DNA from 3 places in the Marinobacter sp. DS40M6 genome. Region 1 is predicted to be linked to each of the others. Evidence: predicted binding sites of a transcription regulator. Region 1 holds the regulator's gene; each other region holds the start of a gene.
What was found. The regulator FliA, encoded in region 1, starts transcription of late flagellar genes. The targets are predictions, from matches to a motif close to CTAAAGTTTNNNNNNNNNNNGCCGNTAA.
Positions count from the first base shown of each region.

Region 1 (7,246 bases):
CAGGTTGTAGCACTCGGTGTTGGTCAGTCGGTCAGCGGCATCCTGTTCGTAGATGCCCTTTTCGACCGCTTTTCGGCGCAGTACATCCGGATCCATACCAGCACCGTCGTCTTCGATGGACAACAGGATGTGGTCGCCTTCCTGCTCAGCCGACAGCGTCACACGACCCTGACGAGGCTTGCCCGCCTTTTCACGAATATCGGGTGCCTCTATACCGTGATCAACCGAGTTGCGAACAAGATGGACCAGAGGATCGGACAGCGCCTCGACCAGGTTTTTGTCCAGGTCGGTCTCTTCGCCGTGCATCTCAAGGTTGATTTCTTTCTTCAGGCTGCGGGCCAGGTCGCGAACCACCCGCGGGAAGCGGCCAAATACTTTCTTGATGGGCTGCATCCGCGTCGCCATCACCGCTGACTGAAGATCGGTGGTCACCACGTCCAGGTTTGAGACGGCCTTGTGCATATGCTCGTCTTCACTCTGGGCGCCCAGACGCTGCAACCGGTTACGCACCAACACCAGTTCACCCACCATGTTCATGATGTCGTCCAGGCGCTTGGTATCCACCCGCACCGAAGTTTCAGCCACTGGTGCATTCGCATCCCGTGCCGGCATCGCAGGCGTTACGCCTGCCTTGCCATTATCCGCAGGCGCTTTTTCGGGCTTACCAGTCGGTTGCGCGGGCTTGTCAGCCTTGGCACTGGGAGACGTGGCCGACGGCTGCTTTGCAGCAGGCCCAGGGGCCGGCTTGGCAGTTTCTGCCGTAGGGCTACCACCCTTGCCGTGCAGGTCATCCAGCAACTTTTCGAACTCGTCGTCCGAAATCAGGTCGTCGCCACCCTTGCTGTCACTGGCCTCATCACTGGTAACCTTGTCGCCCGAGGCATCCTGGCTGTCAGGGGCTGCCTTGCCGGTTTCAGGCGGGCCTGAGAACTGGCCCTTGCCATGCAATTGGTCCAGCAGGGCCTCGAATTCATCATCGGAGATGTCGTCTCCGCTCCCTCCGTCACCGCCTGAAGATTCATTGCCGTCGTCACTGGAAACCGGAGCGCTGCTGGTCTTTTCCTCTTCCAGGGCATCCAGCAACCGCTCGAATTCGTCGTCGGTAATATCACCGCCATCTTCTCCAGAACTGGCTTCGTTGCTCTCGTTCTGTTCTTCGCGAGCGACCGCTGCGTTTGCTGGCGACGACTCCCCTGCCGGCTGCGCCAATGCGTCCAGAGCGGCAATCAGTTCCTCGGGAGCTGGCGTCGGTTCCTCGTGGTGGCGAACCTGTTCAAACATGGCATTGACGTGATCCAGGGCTTCCAGCACCACGTCCATCAGTTCCGAGTCCACCTTGCGCTTGTGGTTGCGCAGGATATCGAAGACGTTCTCCGCGGAATGACAGCAGTTCACCAGGGCATCGAGTTGCAGAAACCCAGCGCCGCCTTTTACGGTGTGAAAGCCTCGGAAGATGGCGTTGAGCAGATCGCTGTCGTCCGGGTTTTGTTCCAGGTCGACCAGTTGCTCCGACAGCTTTTCGAGTATCTCGCCTGCCTCAACAAGGAAGTCCTGCAGGATCTCTTCATCGGCATCAAGCGCCATGCGTTACCCTCTCTTACTCAGAAACCGAGACTGGACAGAAGATCATCAACATCGTCCTGTCCCGATACTACGTCTTCGCGTTCTTCGGCCTTGATCTGTGGACCAACACCCTGTTCCGCCGATATCTTTTCCCGCTCTTCCAGTTCATGCACGGTGCCGGTCATCTGGTCCACATGACTCGCCATCACTACCAGGCTCAACAGATGCTCTTCCACCTCTTTAACCAGAGTGGTGACCTTTTGGATCACCTGCCCAGTGAGGTCCTGGAAATCCTGGGCCAGAAGAATTTCCGACAAGTTGTCGTACATCGCCCCGGCATCGGTATTCAGGGTCACGAAAAACGTGTCGATACGGGCATAGAGCTCACGAAATTCAGCCGGCGCCATCTCGCGGCGACGCAGTTTCTGCCACTGGTCTCTCAGCTCGGCGGCCTCGTCGCGGAGGGCGCTGGCCTTGGGCATAGCCTCCTCAACCAGATCCATGGTCCGATTGGCCGCTTTACCGGTCATCTGAACCACGTACTCAAGGCGATCCGACGCATCGGTCATCTTCGACAGAGCTTCTGACTGTTCGGCGTTACGGGGATCGATCTGGAAATTGCGGATCGCCTCGTGGAGGCTGCGGGTCAAGCGGCCGACTTCCCGATACAGGCTCTGGTCCCTCACCTCGCTCAATTCATTGATCAGCGTCATCGCGCGGCCATAGTCCCCGGCGTTGACCTGTTCAACCAACTCGGCCGCCTGGCTGCGGAGTTTCTCCGTGACCTCCGGGTCGAGCCCCTGTGGGTCTTTTTTTCTATTGCTCATGGGAGCCGTCCGACCTCTGAATTACTGGATGCGTTCGAAGATCTTCTCAATCTTCTCCTTGAGTACGGCTGCCGTGAAGGGCTTGACCACGTAGCCGTTCACACCGGCCTGCGCAGCAGCGACAATCTGGTCGCGCTTCGCCTCGGCGGTCACCATGAGCACAGGCAGGGTTTTCAGGCTGTCATCGGCACGGACTTCCTTGAGCAGATCGAGTCCGGACATCCCTGGCATATTCCAGTCGGTTACCAGAAAATCGTATTTGCCGCTCCTGAGCATAGGCAGTGCTGTATTGCCGTCGTCTGCTTCGTCAGTGTTGGTAAAACCGAGATCGCGAAGCAGGTTCTTAATGATCCGTCGCATTGTGGAGAAGTCATCCACAATCAGGATTTTCATGTTCTTGTCCAATGGGACCTCCAGTTAAAAACGCCCGGAATTCGTTTTTGGCTTCCGGCTCACAGTCTAGCAGGCCGGTAGTTTAACCGCTTATTGTGTGGCCTTTGAGCCGGTTGTAAAGCACCGGTTACCAAAAGGCTACAGTAAAGAATGCCTGGTAACGCCGTTCAATGGGACTGGCGGCCTGTTCAGCTCTGCCAACCAGTAAGACGCCCCCGCAGACGGAGCGCGGCCTGGCTGTGAATCTGGCTGACCCGGCTTTCACTGACACCCAACACAGCACCAATTTCCTTCAGGTTCAATTCTTCCTGATAGTAAAGGCTGAGCACCAGCTTTTCTCGCTCGGGCAGGTCACCAATCGCAGCTGCCAGGCTCTTCCGGAAGTTGTCAGACGCCAAGCCATCCAACGGGTTATCACTGTCCTCTGTTTCTTCTATCGGCAGCTCGCCGGATTCATTGAGCTCATCCAGGCTAAAAAGTCGGCCACTGTTAGCATCGCTCAGGGAGGAATAGTATTCGTCGAGGTCCAGCCCCAGCTCCTCGGCTACTTCCGAGTCTTGAGCTTCCCGACCCAGGCGGTCCTCGACAGCCTTGATGGCTTTGGCAATGCGGCGGGAGTTCCTGTGGACGGATCGGGGTACCCAGTCACCTTTGCGAATTTCATCTACCATGGCTCCGCGAATCCGGATCCCGGCGTATGTCTCAAAGGTAGCCCCCTTGTCGGAACTGTATCGCTGTGCAGCTTCCAACAAGCCAATCATGCCTGCCTGCATAAGGTCATCCAGTTGGACAGATGCCGGCAGCCGCGCCATGAGGTGAAGCGCTATTTTTTTGACCAGCGGGGCCTGCTCCTCAACGAGCTGGGAAGGTCCTCGTGTACCCGTCCGGTTGTAGGTTCCAAGTTCTTTCGCCAATGTCATGTATCCGGCTATTCAGTGACAGGATCAAAATCAGACTTCGACGAGCCGCTCCACAAAGAATTCCAGATGTCCCCGGGGCGATGATGGCAGCGGCCAGCTATCCACTTTCTCCGCGAGGCTCTTGATCGCCAACGATGCTTTTGCCCGCGGATAGGCATCCAGCACGGCACGCTGGCGCTGTACCGCTTTTTTTACGGCCTCGTCATACGGCACCATACCCACATATTGTAGGGCCACATCAAGAAAGCGCTCGGTAACCCGGGTCAGTTTTTCAAACAGATGGCGACCTTCCTGCTCATTCCTGACCTGATTGGCCAGTATACGGAAGCGGTTGGTGCCGTAATCCCGGTTCATAAGCTTTATAAGGGCGTAGGCATCGGTGATAGAGGTAGGTTCATCACAAACAACCAGTAATAGTTCCTGTGAGGCCCGGAGGAAACTGACCACCGATTCGGAAATACCCGCAGCGGTATCAACGATCAGCACATCGATCTGGTCACCCAGTTCGCTGAACGCGTTGATCAGGCCAGCGTGCTCCAGATTGGAAAGCTGGGTCATGCGTTGGGTACCTGAGGACGCAGGCACGATTTTGATGCCACCGGGGCCGTTGACCAACACATCCCGAAGGTCACATTCCCCGGCGATGACGTCCTGGATATTACGATTGGCGGTAATGCCAAGCAGAACGTCAATGTTGGCAAGGCCCAGGTCGGCATCGAGCAGCACCACCCGCCGTCCCATTTGTGCTAGGGCGATGCCAAGGTTCACTGATACGTTGCTCTTGCCAACGCCCCCTTTCCCGCCGGAAACGGCAATCACCTGTACCGGATGTGGTTTGCTCATACTGACTCTGATCTCTTGCCGCGTTTAACCGCAGGCTGTGTTGTTTTTAAACAGCGACTGCCTGTTGCTGCTGGAGTTTCTTCAGCCTCTCCACGGCCAACCGCACCAGCGGAATGGACTCAGCGTGGTGCAGGTCTTCCGGGATTTTCTGCCCGTCGGTGTAATACGCCACCGGCAATCCCGTTTCCATGACGAATCCCAGCGATTCACCCAGGGTCAGTGCTTCATCGATTTTGGTCATCACACAACCCGTAAGATTTGCCATCTTATAGCAATGCCAAACGGATTTCATGATGCGCGGCTGACTGGTTGCCGAAACCACCAGATGGGTTCGAATCCGATGGTGACTGCGAGCCAGCTCCATAAGCTGCTCCTCGTAGCCCTTGTCGGTGCTGGTCAGGCCAGCGGTATCAATCAACACCAGGTGCCGGTCCGACAGTTCGTCCAGTATGTCGTCCAGGGAATGGGTTTCGTCCACAACCCGAACCGGAACGTTCAGTATGCGCCCGAACACAAATAGTTGCTCATGGGCCGCGACCCGATAGCGATCGGTGGTGACCAGCGCCAGAGAGTCGGCGCCGTGGCGCAGCACATAGTGCGCGGCCAGCTTGCCGATGGTCGTCGTCTTGCCGGACCCGGTTGGGCCCACCAGGGCGTAGACACCGCCCTCATCCGCCCATTCAGTACGCGCGGTCTTCACACCGGCGGCCAGCATTTTCAGAGACTGCTTCCAGCCATCCTCAAGCCGGCCTGCGCGGTGGCGCCGGGACAGAGAGTTGGCGAGCTCCAGCCCGAGACCAAACTCCTGCAACCTCTCAGACAGCCTCTGCTGTACTGCGTTCACCGCTGTTTGTTCGGGTTCACCGCCATTCCGGGCACTGACCAGGTCACGAAGGGAACTGATCTCCGCACGCATTTGCGCCAGTTCTCCGGAATAGGCAGCGGTAGGCTCTTCAACCACCATGTCATCGTCGGCCAGCGATTCTTTCGACAAGCCAGCGTGGCCGAAGTCCCCACCCCCAACCGCATTACCATAGGTCGCGCGCTTTTCCCGCACTTCCCGAATACGATCGCGAGAGCGGCCGAGTTCGTCCTCCAGGCGGCGATGCTGTTCCGCCTGCATTTCGGCCAGTCGTGAGCCATTGGTGGCTTCCCGCGCAGCGTCACCGAGGCGTTGGCGCGCCATATTTTCGTCATAATCGAGCGCTGTCACAATTTCGACGCCACCATCCACACGACGATTGGAAAGGATTACGGCATCGGGACCCATCTGATCCCGCACCTGACGCAGTGCCTCTGCCATGCTTTGGGCAAAAAACCGCTTAACTTTCATAATGATGCTTCCTCCCCGGTCAGCGCTTTCCAGCGCCTTCCGCCTTTCCAGCCGCGGCCTTTACTGACCGACGGATGCGACAATAGTGATCTGTTTGTTATCCGGAATTTCCTGGTACGACAGTACATGCAGACGCTCTACTCCGTAGCTGGCAAACTTCGCCAGTACCGGGCGCAAGGGCCCTGAAACCAATAGAATCGCCGGCTTGCCCAGCATCTCCTGGCGCTGAACGCTGTCCTGGAGCGACCGCTGAAGCTTCTCAACCATATTTGGCTCCAGCACCAGCCCGATGTCTTCCTGACCGCCGGATTGTTGACTCTGCTGCATGGACTTCAGCAATAACTGTTCCAAGTCTGGATCCAGAGTGATCACCGGGATCTCTGTGTCGTTGCCACAGATACTCTGGACAATCATCCGGCGCAGTGACTGGCGGGCAACCGTGGTCAGCAGCTTCGGGTCCTGGCTCTTCGGATGAACGTTCACGATCGCTTCGGCAATAGAGCGCATGTCACGGATCGGCACTTCCTCTTTCAGCAGGTTCTGCAGCACCTTCAGCAGCAGGCTGATGGAAATGGTGGTGGGTACCAGTTCTTCCGCCAGCTTTGGAGATACTTTCTCGAGCTGTTCCAGCCACTTCTGGACTTCCTCATGGCCAAGCAGTTCGTGGGCGTGTTTCTGGAGGATCTGGTTGAGGTGTGTTGCCACTACGGTACTGGCGTCCACGACGGTATAACCGAGGGTCTGTGCCTGGTCTTTCTTGTCCGGTTCGATCCAACTGGCGTCCAGGCCAAAGGCGGGGTCTTTGCCCTCTATCCCCTCGATCTTGCCGAACACCTGACCTGGGTCTATCGCCAGTTCACGGTCCGGATGGATTTCTGCCTCGGCAATGGTCACCCCCATCAGGGTGATGCGATAAACATTGGGCATCAGGTCGAGGTTGTCGCGAATATGGACCGAAGGCATCAGGAAGCCCAGATCCTGTGAGAGCTTTTTGCGAACGCCCTTGATGCGGCTGAGAAGCTGACCACCCTGGGACTTATCCACCAGGGGAATCAGGCGATAGCCCACCTCCAGGCCCACGACATCCACGGTGGCCACATCGTCCCAACCGAGTTCCCGGGTTTCCCCCGGCGGCGGCAGCTGGGCACTGTGTTCACCGCCCTCACCACCGGGCGGCAGGTCGCGCCCCGGGCCTGCCGGACGGGCACCACCGCCCCGGACCGGGAACACACCATCTTCCTCAACGGTCTGGCGCTCCTGCTGCCATATGTACCAGGCAATACCACCGGCAATCGCGCCCAGACCAAGGAATGCCACGTGCGGCATGCCAGGAATCAGGCCAAGGATGATGAGGATAACGGCAGCGA
Region 1 is NZ_JAFCAE010000004.1:56,539-63,784, forward strand. It holds gene JJO78_RS11025 (chemotaxis protein CheA) at 1-1,584, opposite strand, end outside; gene JJO78_RS11030 (protein phosphatase CheZ) at 1,602-2,390, opposite strand; gene cheY (chemotaxis response regulator CheY) at 2,412-2,795, opposite strand; gene JJO78_RS11040 (RNA polymerase sigma factor FliA) at 2,972-3,703, opposite strand; gene JJO78_RS11045 (MinD/ParA family protein) at 3,734-4,546, opposite strand; gene flhF (flagellar biosynthesis protein FlhF) at 4,593-5,879, opposite strand; gene flhA (flagellar biosynthesis protein FlhA) at 5,940-7,246, opposite strand, start outside.

Region 2 (7,246 bases), on a different contig from region 1:
GCTACCGACTCCATGGCCGCAAAGCGGTATTGGTGAACCACCGCCAGCCCGGTTCCGCCCACAACCGCCGCAGCGCACAAGAACGGGAAACTCGCACTCCAGGCTGCCAACGCACCGAACAACCCGGACACCACACCCGCCAGCGTGCCAAGCAACATAACCGGCTTGCGCCCCAGGCGTTCCATCAGCCACGTAGCAGGCTTTATAGCCAGGACCGTTCCAACTACCACAAGGCCCACGGGCAAGGTTGCCCACTCAGGTGATGGCGCCAGAAGACGTCCGTGAATGCTTCCGATAAAGACGATGAAAGGCGCTGTACACATGGCAAGCGCCTGGGCGGCGACCAGTATCCATACATTGATCGGCATTGGGTGGGCCTATTTCTTGCGGTAGATGATCCCTGGGTGGCACTGCACCATTTCGTAGAGATGAGGCAACCCGTTCAGCGATTCCGATGCTCCCAGTATCAGGTAACCACCGGGATTGAGAGTGGCATGGATACGGGTCAGGATGTCCTTTTTAAGCTCTGCCGAAAAGTAGATCAGTACGTTCCGGCACATAACAATGTCAAACTTCCCGAGCATGTAGCGTTCAAGCAGGTTCAGCTCCCTGAACTCCACCATGCTCTTGATTTGCGGTCGGATCTGCCAACTGCCATTCATGGCAGGAGTAAAAAACTGCTTTTGCCGCTCGGGTGACAGGCCCCGGCCAATGGCAATCATCTCGTACTCGCCACGGCGCGCAACCTCTAGAACGCTTTTGGAGATGTCGGTGGCGGTGATCTTCACATCCCGCAGCCTACCCGGCCGCTGGCGACGAAATTCTTCAATAATCATCGCTACCGAATAGGGCTCCTGGCCTGTCGAACAGGCTGCAGACCAGATACGAAGTGACTGCGCTGATTTTCTGTCGCCAAATTCCGGCAGCAGCTTTTCCTGCAGGATGCGGAACGGGTGATTGTCCCGAAACCAGAGGGTTTCATTCGTCGTCATCGCGTCGATCACGACTTCCTTCAAACTGCTGCGACCGGTTCTCTTCACGCGATCCAGCAAATCACCCAGGGTTCTCAGCTCGTTCTCTTCCATGATCCGCCGCAAACGGCTTTTTACCAAATACTGCTTGTTCTCCCCGAGCAAAATGCCACACGCATCCTGCAGGAATGATTTAAAGGCCTCGTATTCCTGTGGCGTTATTTCAGCTTTCATTGGATCTCATTATCGAGTGAGTCGGAAGTAACGGAGGAGCGTCACTGCTCGCGGTCGACAATTTCCATGACTCTTTCAGCCAGCTCATCGGGGCTGAATTTAGCCATGAAATCGTCAGCGCCCACCTTCTGCACCATCGCCTTGTTAAACACGCCACTCAGGGACGTGTGCAGCATGATAAATACATCCTTGATTGCAGGCTCATTTTTACACTTGGTGACCAGAGTGTACCCGTCCATTTCCGGCATTTCGACATCGGATATGATCAAACACAGGTGATCGGCGGCGCGAGAGCCATCTGCCGTAATCTCTTTCAGATAATCCAGGGCCTGCCTGCCATCATTCTTGGTCACCACTCCCATACCAATGGCAGTGAGACATCGCTCAATCTGGCGTCGCGCCACAGCCGAATCGTCTACAACCAGCACCGGCAGATGGCCAGGCACCCGCTCTGAACTGCGATTGCGAACCTCTTCGGTGACATCTTCCTCAAACGGCGACACTTCAGACAGGATCTTTTCAACATCGATGACCTCTATCAGCTTGTCTTCAAAGTGCGTTACCGCTGTGAGGTAAACGTCTTTGCCCGCACCCTTGGGTGGCGGCAGGATGTCTTCCCAGTTCATATTCACGATGCGGTCGACACCAGCCACCAGGAAACCCTGGGTTTTTCGGTTGTACTCAGTAATGATCACGAAGCTGGTGGCCATCTCTTCCTTGGGAATACCGGGAAGCCGGATTGACATACCTAGGTCAATGATTGGGATAGTCTCGCCACGAATATGGGCCACGCCCCGAACCATAGGGCGACTGTTCGGCAACGATGACAGCCTGGGGCACTGCAACACTTCCTTGACCTTGAAGACGTTGATGCCGTACATCTGCCGGCCACGAAGGCGAAATAACAGAAGCTCCAGACGATTCTGGCCCACCAGCTGGGTGCGCTGATTTACACTGTCCAATACCCCTGCCATCGTTTATATCTCCCACTCGAAACGTCTTGCTGCCGGCACGCATCTTGCTGCGTTATTCTAAAAAGTCGCGTGGAACCGGCTATGTGCCGGTTTATTGACTCACTCGATAGGCTTAACGGCCGAATCCGGAAATCATTAGGATATTCCTGAACTCGGGGCTTTACCCGGTTAATGACAGCATAGGACAAACTGCCGCGTATGCGCATTACCAATTTCGCCATCATATTGTTATTCACCGTAACAGCCGGCCCGGCAATGGCCTCCACGACCACGTCCGAACAAATTCAAAGCAGCGCGGAACAATTTCTGGAGGCATTTTCAGAGGCTCAGGCAAACGAAGGCTTTACGGTTTCCCACGATACCGGCCAACTCGACGCACGCCTCTCGCTCGCAACCTGTGATACCCCACTCAGCGTATCGTTCAGCGGCGACCCCTGGAGGACCACCCAACCCTCGCTACTGGTTTCCTGCGAGGGCGAGCGCCCCTGGCGCATGTTCCTTCCGGTATCCGTCACGATAACCGGTGAAGCCATGGTCGCCGCCCGCCCCTTGGGGCGCGGCGAACGACTGACGAAAGCGGCAATACAGTCGGATAACGTGGTGGTGAATTCGATTCGACGGGGCGCAATAACCAATGTCGACCAGTTAGTGGGCATGGAAATGCGCCGCGGCGTGAACGCCGGTACCGTATTTACACCGGATTTGGTGCTGGCTCCGGCAGCGATCGAACGCGGAGACCATGTTATCATCAGCGCCCGCAGCGGCAATTTTTCGGTAAACTCAAGGGGTAAAGCCCTGGCCAGTGCCGGGATTGGAGAACAGGTTCTGGTTGAGAACCTCTCGTCCTCCCGCACCGTGCGTGCCCGTGTGACTGCTCCCGGGCATGTCGAGATTCCCATGTAACCTCGTTCCCGGCATTGATTCACCGGAAACGGCAATCTGTTGCCGGTTTTTTTTTGAAAGATGACAAGAGTGTCATTTAACTCTTGCAAAAATCGCTAAAGAAACGTCAGGCCATGCCGATAGACAGGTATGAAATTTTGGAGCCGCCCAACGCGGCCGACCAGTTAAGCAGGTAACGTTATGTCAGTTGACTTTAATGGAATAGGCCCAGGCCAGGTCAACACCCAGAAAACCACGGCCGATAAATCTTCCGCTACCCAGAGCACTCAGCCCTCTACAGCTGAGCAGGCAAAGACCCAGGCGCAAGGCGCCCGTGGCGAAAATGTCAATTTGAGCAGCCAGGCGAAGAACCTGAAACAGCTCGAACAAAAGCTCGGCAGTTATCCGGAAATGGACGATGACCGTATCGAGCAGATCCGCTCTGCCCTTGAAAGCGGCTCCTACAAGGTTGATGCGGAGAAACTGGCCCAGAAAATGCTTGAGATGGATGAAAGCATTTTCGGGTGAGTAGATCATGGCCGCAATTGATGAACTGAAAGACCTTTTATCTCAGGATATCCGTCAACTCGAATCCCTGGCGGACGTCCTGCAGCAGGAAAAAGCCTGCCTTTCCACATCTGATATCCGTAAACTCGAATCACTGACTGGCGAGAAAAACACTCTGTTGGGTCAGATTCGTGAACGGGCCAAACTCAAAATCCGCCTTCTGGTGTCGATGGGGTTTCGACCTGAAAACGGAGCACCCTCACGGTTTATTCTCAGCGCCGGCCTGTCAGATGTTTACGACTTGTGGCGGGAGGCCGACGAACGCCTTAAGACCTGTCACCAGTTGAATAGCAATAATGGGCGGGTTGTCAGTCACCTCCAGAAGCGCCTTTCACGTCTTACTGATATATTCCGCGGCGTTTCCGGGCACCAGACCCTCTACGGTGCTCAGGGCGAGCAAAAGGCCGTATCACACCGTACCGTTCTGGCGAGCGCCTGACGGCTTCTGGGCTCCGCAAACGTCGGAGCCCAACGCATCCCATCAGCGAGTATAGATCGTCATCTGTGAATCGGGATGGAAGCGGATATTGTCGAGGGCAATGTTCCCCATGGACGGTCCCTGACTGCCGCTGACCCGTATATTGTCCATGCGGATCTGTTCGATCCTTTCCGGGAACGCCAGGGTGAGTCCGCCATCGTCACGAACCGTGTAACGGGGAACATCATCCCGATAATGCACACCGGATATCGTAAGATCAGAATCCAGGAAGTTCAGCACCGGCACGAAAATGTTCGCTGTTAGTTTCAGGCCTTCGATGACATCCGGATCAACCTCTCCTGTCCCGTCGTTACTTCCGGTCATGGCAGATACCGTGGCGATACGATCCAACAAGGATTGATCACCCTGCCCCGACACGCCGGCCATCTCGTCGTCATTAAGCGGCGCCAAACCGGCACGCTCGTACAATTGCGCGGCGTCCGTAACGTCTCGTGAATCATTCGTGGTGCTGCCAGCGGCAAAACTGACCAATGGCTGAAAAGGCAATACCGCCATAGTGACCAGTGCAGCCGCGTTGCGGTAACGGGATTGGTGCTTGAGAACCCGATGCAACTCGCGCTCGGTAATCCAGCCGGACTGTATAAACACCTCGCCGAGCCGCTGACCGGTCTCATGCTGTAGGCGCAGGCCCTCTTCCAACTGAATTTCGGAAAGGTATCCCCGGTTTATCAGCAACCGACCGAGACGGGATTTTTCTTCGAAGCCCTGACGGATTTTCAAGGTATGCCTCCAATAGCTTCACAGTGATTGCCGTACAACCTGGCCCGGTCAGAGTGCATCAATGCCACTGATGCGATAAAAGGTTAGCTGATAGTCATGAACTCCGCAGGGAATATGCCCGACTTGACAAGTATTATCTGCTAACATCCTGCAACAGACTGGATTCATGGGAACAGTATCGCAGCAAACATTCCCGAAGCTACCTACTATTCCCTGAACTAACTACGTGAGCCATTATAGAATGACAAATTTCGTAAAACCGTTTCGTTATGTGATGCAAATCGCTCTATCTGTAACCTTCATGCTGGGTATCGGCAACTGCCTGGCGGCAGAAGGGCAACAGAATGAGCTGCCCCAGGTGATTATTGAAACCAGCGAAGGTGCCATTGAGGTGACTCTGCGCCCGGACATCGCTCCCGAGACCGTTGAGAATTTTATTGCCTATGCCAAAAACGGGTTCTACGAGGGAACGCTGTTCCATAGGGTCATTCCAGGTTTCATGATCCAGGGCGGCGGTTTTGATCAGGATCTAAACCAGAAGCAGACCCGTAGCCCCATCCGGAACGAAGCCAGGCCAACCGCCAAAAACCTTCGCGGAACCATCGCCATGGCCCGCACAAGCTCACCGGACTCCGCCACGTCCCAGTTTTTTATCAACCTGACCGACAACGATTTCCTGAACGCAGGTGTCCGCGGCCCGGGCTACGCGGTATTTGGCAAGGTGACAGGGGGAATGGGTGTTGTGGATGCCATCGCCAGCAAGAAAACGGTGAGATCCCGAGGCATGGCGGATGTACCCCAGGAACCCGTCATTATCCGTAGCGTTTCGGTCCGGCAAACCGATACCGCGGCAGAGTAGCCCATCAAGCCTACTGACCGGATACGATGATTGTGACTGACCCCAGGCTACCGTCCATTGAAACCGCAGACATTGATTGGAGCAGTGGCGCACCCCGCTGTCGCCGCTTTGGCGATGTTTACTTCTGCAGCGAGAACGGCCTTGAAGAAGCGCGGTATGTGTTTATCGGCCAGAACCGGCTTCGCGAACGTTTCTCCTTATTGCCCGCAGCCTCCTCCTTCGTCATCGCGGAAACTGGGTTTGGCACTGGCCTGAATTTCCTCGCAGCCTGGCAAGCCTGGAATGAGACAGCCACACCACGCAACGGCTGCCTGCATTTCGTCTCCGCCGAACGCCACCCGTTGACTCCGGAGGACCTTGCCCGAGCACTTACGATGTGGCCGGAGCTCAAGGTCTACGCTGACCAACTGCTTGAACAGTATCCTGCCCCCATCACCGGTACCCATCGCCTGGTACTCGCCGGCGGTCACGTCAGGCTGACCCTGTTTTTCGGCGACGTAGCCGATGCATGGCGTGAGCTGGATTTTCAGGCCGATGCCTGGTTCCTGGACGGTTTCGCGCCCGCTAAAAATCCGGGCATGTGGACGAGTGAAATCATCGACGCGATGCCGGGCCACAGCAAGCCCGGCGCGACGATCGCCACCTTTACATCCGTTGGCGAGGTGCGGAGACGGCTGATTGCTGCTGGCTTCGCCATGCGAAAAGCACCCGGATTTGGCCAGAAATGGGACATGTTGACCGGCACACTGGGTGATGCCACCAGCCCCGGAACACCACCAGCCGCGAATGATGTTGAATCCATTGCCATCATCGGCGCCGGGGTTGCCGGCAGCCTGCTCGCCCGGAATCTGGCGGAGCGGGGATTGCATGTCACGGTGATTGACCAGGCTCAAGAGGCTGGAACAGCCGCCTCTGGCAATATCCAGGGTGCGCTGTATGTCAAACTGGGCATTGAGTTCAACGATCAGGCAAAGCTCGGTCTCTCATCGTTGCTGTTCAGTCAACGTTACTATCAACAGTTCGGCGGGGAGCACTGGCATCCTTCCGGGCTTGTTCAACTGGCGCACAGTGATAGCGAGCAAGACCGTCAGAACCGCTTCATCGCCCGCAACGACTATCCAAGCGCCGTATTGCAGCAGATCAGCCCGGAACAGGCGTCTGAGCTTGCCGGCATTCCCCTGACTCGGGGAGGTCTCTGGTTCCCTCGCAGTGGATGGCTTGAGCCCGGCGGCCTTTGCCGGGCATTGATAGAGCACGAGCGGATTTTTCAATGTTTTGGGTTTGACGTCCACCGACTTACTCCCTGCAACGGCAAATGGCATATCGCAGGTAACGGCGAGCAGGATGTTGTGGTCGACAGGGTGGTGATATGCGCCGGCCATCAGACACCGGACCTGATTCCGCTGAAGGGCAGCTTCCGTTTTCGCGCGATTCGAGGGCAAGTAACCCACTTGCCTGCGAAGGCGGTGAATTGCCCTGATGTAGTGGTATGTGGATCAGGGTATCTCAATCCCGCCCACGGTGGCATGACACTGGCGGG
Region 2 is NZ_JAFCAE010000006.1:23,668-30,913, forward strand. It holds gene JJO78_RS15645 (MFS transporter) at 1-368, opposite strand, end outside; gene JJO78_RS15650 (CheR family methyltransferase) at 378-1,205, opposite strand; gene JJO78_RS15655 (chemotaxis protein CheV) at 1,247-2,179, opposite strand; gene flgA (flagellar basal body P-ring formation chaperone FlgA) at 2,378-3,082, shown strand; gene flgM (flagellar biosynthesis anti-sigma factor FlgM) at 3,263-3,589, shown strand; gene JJO78_RS15670 (flagella synthesis protein FlgN) at 3,597-4,067, shown strand; gene JJO78_RS15675 (hypothetical protein) at 4,110-4,847, opposite strand; gene JJO78_RS15680 (peptidylprolyl isomerase) at 5,089-5,706, shown strand; gene mnmC (bifunctional tRNA (5-methylaminomethyl-2-thiouridine)(34)-methyltransferase MnmD/FAD-dependent 5-carboxymethylaminomethyl-2-thiouridine(34) oxidoreductase MnmC) at 5,736-7,246, shown strand, end outside.
Region 2: flgM (flagellar biosynthesis anti-sigma factor FlgM) is a predicted target of FliA. The motif match lies at 3,178-3,205, and genes of this name have one in related genera.

Region 3 (7,246 bases), on a different contig from region 1:
GGCATCCGCAATGGAGCCACAGGCGGCAATGTGGTTTTCCTTGATCAGGAAGGCATCCCACAGACCAATGCGGTGGTTATGGCAGCCACCGCAGGTGACCGCGTATTTCTGCGCCAGTCGCAGGCCAGGCAAGGTCTTGCGGGTATCCAGTAGCTGAACACCGGTATGGGCGACACGGCGGGCATGGCCGGCACATGTGGTGGCAACGCCGGACAGCAACTGCAGCCAGTTCAGGGCTGAGCGCTCGGCGGTGAGCAGGCTGCGAGCCGGGCCTTCCATGGAAAACAGCGATTGGCCGGGGCTTGCCTCGTCTCCGTCCTGCACCTGCCAGCTCAGGGTGACCCCCGGGTCCACCTGCCGGAACACCTCCTCAACCCATGCGCGTCCGGCAATGGTTGCGGCATCCCGGGTAATGACATGTCCGCGACTGATGCGCGCTTGTGGAATCAGCATGGCAGTAATGTCGCCATCTCCAATGTCTTCACGCAGGCTTTGTGCAACGGTTTCAATGCGGGACTGGCGGAGCAGTTCGGCTGGAATCATGGCAGAATTTCCGGTTGTTCAGTGGCGGTTTGGAGGCACGTTGGGTGTGCGGTTGTGATTCTATAGGCCACAGCCAGATTCGCCAAACGTGGAAAGGTGGGGGTGCTAAACTGTGACAACCATCACTTAGACACAAAAGGTGACAAATTCTGACACAAGGTGACGTGGGTAAGGCCTAAGATGTGCAATAACACATTTCTCCAGCTATCACCCGGAGCAGCCGAATGGCGCAGGATAACAAGGTTGTAAGTCTCAAAGGCCAGAAGCTTCCTGACAGGTTTTCCCTGCCGGGCTCTCTGGTGCGCCTGCGTGACGTATCGGGTCAGTCACTGAAGTCTGTACTGTCTGGTTTTTTCGACAAGGCGGACGACGCGCTTTTTGAGCTGGCGGACAAGGCTGGAACCAACCAGGATCAGACCGCGTACTTTGACGCCATGCGTGAGTTGAGGCTGCGGCGCAAGAACATGACCGTGTCGGTGCTGCAGTACGTCAGCCGCGCGTTCAATGACATCGGCTCGTTCAAGCCGGGTGGTGGCAGTGGCACCCTGGATGAGGTGGACCAGGACTCGCTGGCGTTGCTGGACCATTCCGATCTGGAGCAGCAGGTCGCCATCGACAACCTGATCAACAAACTGCGCAACCAACACGCGGAGGTTATACGCCTGCTGAATGTGCGGGTTGCTCACCTGCTGCCCTCGGTGCGTCTGGAAGATAGCCAGATGCCCCTGAGCCCGGAGGTGATCTGCGGAGGGGTTGCGGAAGCCTGTTCCGATCTGGATATCGATATCCGTGCCAAGCTGGTGGTGCTTAAACTGTTCGACCGCTTGCTGGTGGGGGTTCTGGGTGATTTCTACAAGGATGCCAACAAAACCCTGATCGCCGAAGGGGTGCTGCCCGACATGCGTCGCCCGCCGGTCGGTGGCCAGGGCGCGTCTGGCAAATCCGCCCCGGCTGGGGGGCGGACTGCTGGGACGCTGTCAGCGAGCTCGGAGTCAGATGCGTCGGGGCCGCTCACGACGCCGTCCGACGATGTGCGGGCAACGTTTTCTGAACTGAGTGCTCTGTTGCACCAGGGGCAGAGTTCGAGCGAGTACGGCACAGAAAACAGTGGTGTGCCCAGCGCCGGCGCGCTCGATACCCGTACACTGATGACACGGCTTCACGAAATCCAGTCTCAGTCAGTCCATTGGGGGCAGGGTGAGGTTGTGCCTCTGTCAGAGCAACTACAGCAGGTGTTCCGGTCGGAAACCGGGAAGAAACATGATGTCGGCCAAGTGGACAGCGACGTCATCAATCTCGTGTCGATGTTGTTTGATTTTATCCTGGAAGACCGTCAGCTCCATCCGGTGATGAAGTCCGTGATCGGGCGCCTTCAGATTCCCGTACTCAAGGTGGCGCTGAGCGACAACAATTTCTTTAACCGGGGCGGACATCCGGTACGGAAGCTGCTGAATGAACTGGCCATGTCTGCTATCGGTTGGACCGAGAAAAAGGCCGGCCAGCGTGATCCGCTACGAGACAAGATCGAGTCGGTGGTTGATCGCGTGCTTAACGAATTCACCGACAACGTCGATATTTTCAGTGAGCTGCTCAGAGATTTCGGCCATTTCATGGATTTGGACCGGCGTCGCAGGGAGCTCGTGGAGCAGCGTCTGCGTGATGCTGAGGAAGGCAGGGCCAAGCAGGAGCGGGCATCCAAAGCGTCTGAGAACCTGCTGAACGAACAGATTACCGGTCGGGATCTGTCTCCTCCGGTCGTCACACTGTTGAATGAGGCGTGGGCAAAGTATCTACAGTGGATCGTGCTGCGTGAGGGTGAAGACAGTGAGCGCTGGGATGAGGCATGTGACCTTACCCGGCAGCTCGTATGGAGTGTTGATCCCAGGCCCATCAACGACAACACTCGCAGCGAGCTGCTGCGGTCGATTCCGGGAATCGTGGACGGTCTGAGAAACGCCCTGCAGGAAATTTCGTGGGACCCGTTTGCCACCGACGCCGCCATAAGAGACCTTGAACTTGCCCACGTGGACGTGTTCCAGCGCCTTGTCACCACAACCCGCCCTGCTGTGGCGCCCGAACCTGAACCTCAGGCTGCGCCCCAAAAGGTGGAGGCGGAACCGTCTGTGGTCTCCAGGGATATGTCGGATACCGCGCCCAAAGCTCCAGAGAAAGTGGAGCGAACGACTGAGGGCGTAATGGCAGGCGCCTCCGAGCCCTCGGATGCCACCACGTCTGTATCTGCTAGCCCCGTGCCAAGCCCTGAAGAGCCGGCCGCAGAGGAATTGGCCGAGAGCTCCGGGGCAAATGTCGAGCTTCAATGGCTGGAGCGGGCTGATGGCCTTCGTGTTGGCTCCTGGGTTGAGCTGACCCGTGATGGCAACAAAACACGCTGCAAGCTGGCCGCGTTTATCAAGGCGACGGGCAAGTACATCTTCGTTAATCGCAGTGGTGCCAAAGTGGCGGAATATCAGCGTGAAAACCTTGCACTGGCGCTCGCTGCGGATGAGATCTCCATGTTGGACGACGGCCTGATATTCGACCGGGCGCTGGAATCCATCATCGACAACCTTCGCAGTAGCCGCAAGGACTGATCGTATAGCAAGACCGGAGACTTTGTGCTTCAATCAGGGGCATCAAAGCAACAACGGCGAACGCATCGGTGGTCCGGTCTGTTCGCCCCGGCCTGTTGGAACCACATTGTCTGAAACCATCCCTTCGCGCAACACCATTGACCTGTCGCCACCGGCTGTCGCCGGATTACGGACGACCGGTCGGGTAGCCGGCGCCCGTTGGTGCCCGTCTCCAAATTTTGGCAAACGCCCCGAAGGGGCGGCAATATCCCTGTTGGTTGTTCATAATATCAGCCTTCCTCCCGGGCAGTTCGGAGGCGATGCCATCGAACGGTTTTTCTGCAACCAACTGTCCCCCTCAGAGCACCCCTATTTCGAGACCATCGCCGATATGAAGGTTTCGTCACACCTGTTGATCCGCCGGGATGGCGAATGCCTTCAGTTCGTCAGCTTGTTGGGGCGCGCGTGGCATGCCGGGCGGTCCTGCTTTCAGGGCCTGGAAGAGTGCAACGATTATTCAATCGGCATTGAGCTGGAGGGTGCGGATGACATTCCATACACCGCAGCTCAGTATGAGGTGCTTGCTGACGTGTCAGCATTGATCATGAAGTCGTGGCCGGCCATCACGCCAGAGAGGATCACCGGGCACAGCGATATCGCACCCGGTCGCAAAACCGATCCAGGCCCGGCTTTTGACTGGCCCCGATATCGGCAACTGCTTGGTACAGGGCATGGCAACGGAGCGGATAACTGATGGTATTGGTGGTGTTTCTGCTCGCTTACCTGGTGAGACGCAAGCTGGATGCGGCCAACGCCTGGTCTTCTGAGCCGTTGTGGCGTTCCGCGTTTAACCGGGGAGGCGCTGAAAGGTCTGGTAACGAGGCAGGCCTATGGAAGGGGCTGGTTATTATTCTTGTGCCCTCGCTGATTCTGGCCGCCGGGGAGTACTATCTGCACACCATTGGCTGGCGCATGGCCGCGTATCCATTGGAGTTTTTGTTGATGGTGTTGTTGATGGGTGCGCCGGGTTGGCGGGCGCGCCTGGAGGTTTACAGTGAATCCTGGGCCAGGGGCGACATGCAGTCCGCTTGGCATCACGTTATGGATATTTTACCGGCTGACGAACGGGGCGCGGCAACGTCGCCCGATGAGATGCATCTGGCTTTGTCACGAACGCTGATGGTCAGCGTCTTCGAGCGTTTTTTTCTGGTCGCTTTCTGGTATGCCGTTGGCGGTATTGCGGCTGCCTTCTTTGCGAGGGGAGTTGTCGCGTTAAGGGATCACTGGCCGCAGGTGGCAGCGAGACCAGGGTTTGCCGCGCTGGCGGAGATACTCAATTGGCTTCCCTCACGACTACTGTCCTTCACGTTTGGAGTCGCAGGTGATCTTGCCGGCTGGATGAAAGAAGGAAAACGAAGACTGTTTGATTTTAGCCTCAGAACCAACCAGCTATTGATGGGCGCCGCGAGCGCGGCATTGACGGGCTACGCACTGGACCCGGAACGGTTCTCAAAGATCCATCCGGACGAATGGGCGGGCTTTGGTGGCCGCAGCCTGGAGGCCATCCGGGGTTTGCTGAACCGAAGCATGCTGGTCTGGATCTGCATCCTTGCGCTGCTGGTTATTGCCGGTGTGCGCTGATCACGACATTTTGACAAAAATTACATTTTTACGCCGAAAAACACTCAAGTTTGTAGTACTTTAGTCGACAATATAAACAAATAGAATAAAGTTCCATCCTTTCGATGCTTTCTGTGGGGGTACACGTGAACCAGCTTATCAAGCCTGCAGTAGCGCTGATGAATCGGCTGCCGATGTTCTACAAATTCAGCCTGATCAGTGTGTTGTTCCTGCTTCCCATTATTGCCCTTTCCTGGTTGGTTATCAGTGAACTGAACCGGTCGGTTGATACCATGACCCGGGGCGTGGAGGGATTGGAGCAGCTCGAAAAGGTGGATACGCTGCTGGCAGAGTCCATGGCATACCGGGATTTTCGTGCCCCCGGCAAGATCAAGGATGACAATGAACTGCTCTCACAGTCCGCAGAGTCGTCAGAAACGATTGATAGAATTCTTGAGGAACTGGTTAACGCAGAGGCTCGTTTTGATGAGTCCGGTAACTGGTCCCAGCAGGTGGCGATGCTGGTGGAAGAGTGGCAAACACTCAAATCGACTGACAGCTATCAGGGCAATATCGACCCCCAGTTCAAGTATTATCAAGAGTTCGTCCAGAAAGTGCGGGCGCTCTTGTCCGCGACCATTGAAATTTCCGGCCTGGGGCAGGACGCATCCCGGGAAAACCTGCTGCTTCTGGGGCTTTTGCGTGAGTCACTGCCGGATGCCCGCAGCATCATTGGCAGGGCCAGGACGTTCGGGACCTTTGCGCTCATCGACGGGCAGGTGGGTTACAACCTCAGTGACGCTCTTAATGAAATCTATGACGAACTGACCAACCGCGCATCGCTGCTCGGGCCTGCACTGACCGTATCGATGGATGCATCGCCGAACCTGGAGAAAACGACAGGTGATGCTGTCGAGGGCATTCTCGAGAGTCTGGTGGTTGTGCGTGACGAGCTGGATGCCAACATCATCACGCCCATGCGCCTCGAGTTACCCTGGCGGGATTTCAACCGCACCATCGAAAACCAGCTTGCCCATTACGATGCGCTCAAGGCTGGAATTTTTGACGTCGTTGGCGCAAACCTGAACTCACGCCTGGAGGGCGAGCTGCAGCAACGGCAGTTGATTATTGCCGCATTGGTAATTGTCCTGTTGGTGGTGGTTTACCTCTACGTCGGCTTCTTTATGTCGGTACGCACGGCTATTAATCGTTTCAGCACGGCAGCAAGGTCCGTGGCTGAGGGCGATATGACGACTCACATCCAATTGGATAATCGTGATGAATTGGGTGAACTGACTACCGAGTTCAACAACATGACGGACCGGATTGCCGAATTGATCCGCTCAGTGAGCAGCACTACATCGGACGTCGATCGCCAGGCCACTCGTGTCAACGATACCGCGGCTGCGAACAGTGAGGCCGTTGCGCGGCAGATGGAGGAGTCTGGCCAGATCAACGAAGCCATGAACCAGATGGTGGAAGCGGTCAATGAGGTCACTGAGAGTGCTCATCGCGTGTCTGATAGCGCTGGCGCGGCTGAAGAGGATACCGAGAGAGGCCGTGGAGTGGTTGCGGATACCGTCGCCACCATCAACCGTCTTGCCACCGAAATCTCCGGCGCGGTTGATGTCATCAACCGGGTAAACGCCGACAGCGATAACATCAGCCAGGTTCTGGTCGAAATAAAGGCGATTGCGGAGCAGACCAATCTCCTGGCATTGAATGCGGCCATCGAGGCTGCGCGCGCCGGTGAGCAGGGCCGTGGTTTTGCGGTTGTGGCAGACGAAGTACGTTCACTGTCACAGCGTACCCACAAATCGACTGAAGAAATCGAGGGTATGATCACCCGGTTGCAGAGCGGCGTGAAGGAAGCCGTTGCGGCCATGACCAACAGCCATGACGTGACTGAAACCACGGTGAAGAAATCGGCGGAAGTGACGGAAGCGCTGGACCGGATTGCCCAGGGGATTTCGACCATTGTTGATATGAGCCACCAGATCGCACAGGCGGCTGAGGAGCAGTCTGCCGTGGCGAAGAACGTCAATACCAACGTTGAACAAATCAGTGTCCTGGGTGAGAAAACGGCAGATAACGCCGAGGAAACCCTGGCATCGTCACGGGAAATGTCACAACTGACTGCATCCCTGCAGCGTCTCGTGGAAGCGTTCAGGGTCTGACATTCGGGATCTGAAGGGTATGCTCCTGACATCTATGGCGATAGCTGTTTAATACGGTTTGTCAGCATCTGGTTTGTCGGAACATCAACGCCCAGCGCATGCCCGCGCCCGACGATATACCCATTGATAAAGTCAATTTCGGTAGGGCGGCCCCGCCGCCTGTCGCTGCGCATGGATGAGGTATTCCGCGCCGTTTTGCGGGCAACCGTTTCGATGCGTTCGCGAATTGTGATTGATGGCAGGGCTTTTCCGATATCCTCCTTCATCACCTTCGAGATTTCGTCGCACAACTCATCGATGTGTTCCCGGTAGAACGGGTCGGCGAGGATGTCACCG
Region 3 is NZ_JAFCAE010000010.1:31,919-39,164, reverse strand. It holds gene nadC (carboxylating nicotinate-nucleotide diphosphorylase) at 1-543, opposite strand, end outside; gene JJO78_RS19865 (DUF1631 domain-containing protein) at 768-3,134, shown strand; gene ampD (1,6-anhydro-N-acetylmuramyl-L-alanine amidase AmpD) at 3,241-3,867, shown strand; gene JJO78_RS19855 (regulatory signaling modulator protein AmpE) at 3,867-4,754, shown strand; gene JJO78_RS19850 (methyl-accepting chemotaxis protein) at 4,859-6,910, shown strand; gene JJO78_RS19845 (ketopantoate reductase family protein) at 6,943-7,246, opposite strand, start outside.
Region 3: JJO78_RS19850 (methyl-accepting chemotaxis protein) is a predicted target of FliA. The motif match lies at 4,798-4,825, and genes of this name have one in related genera.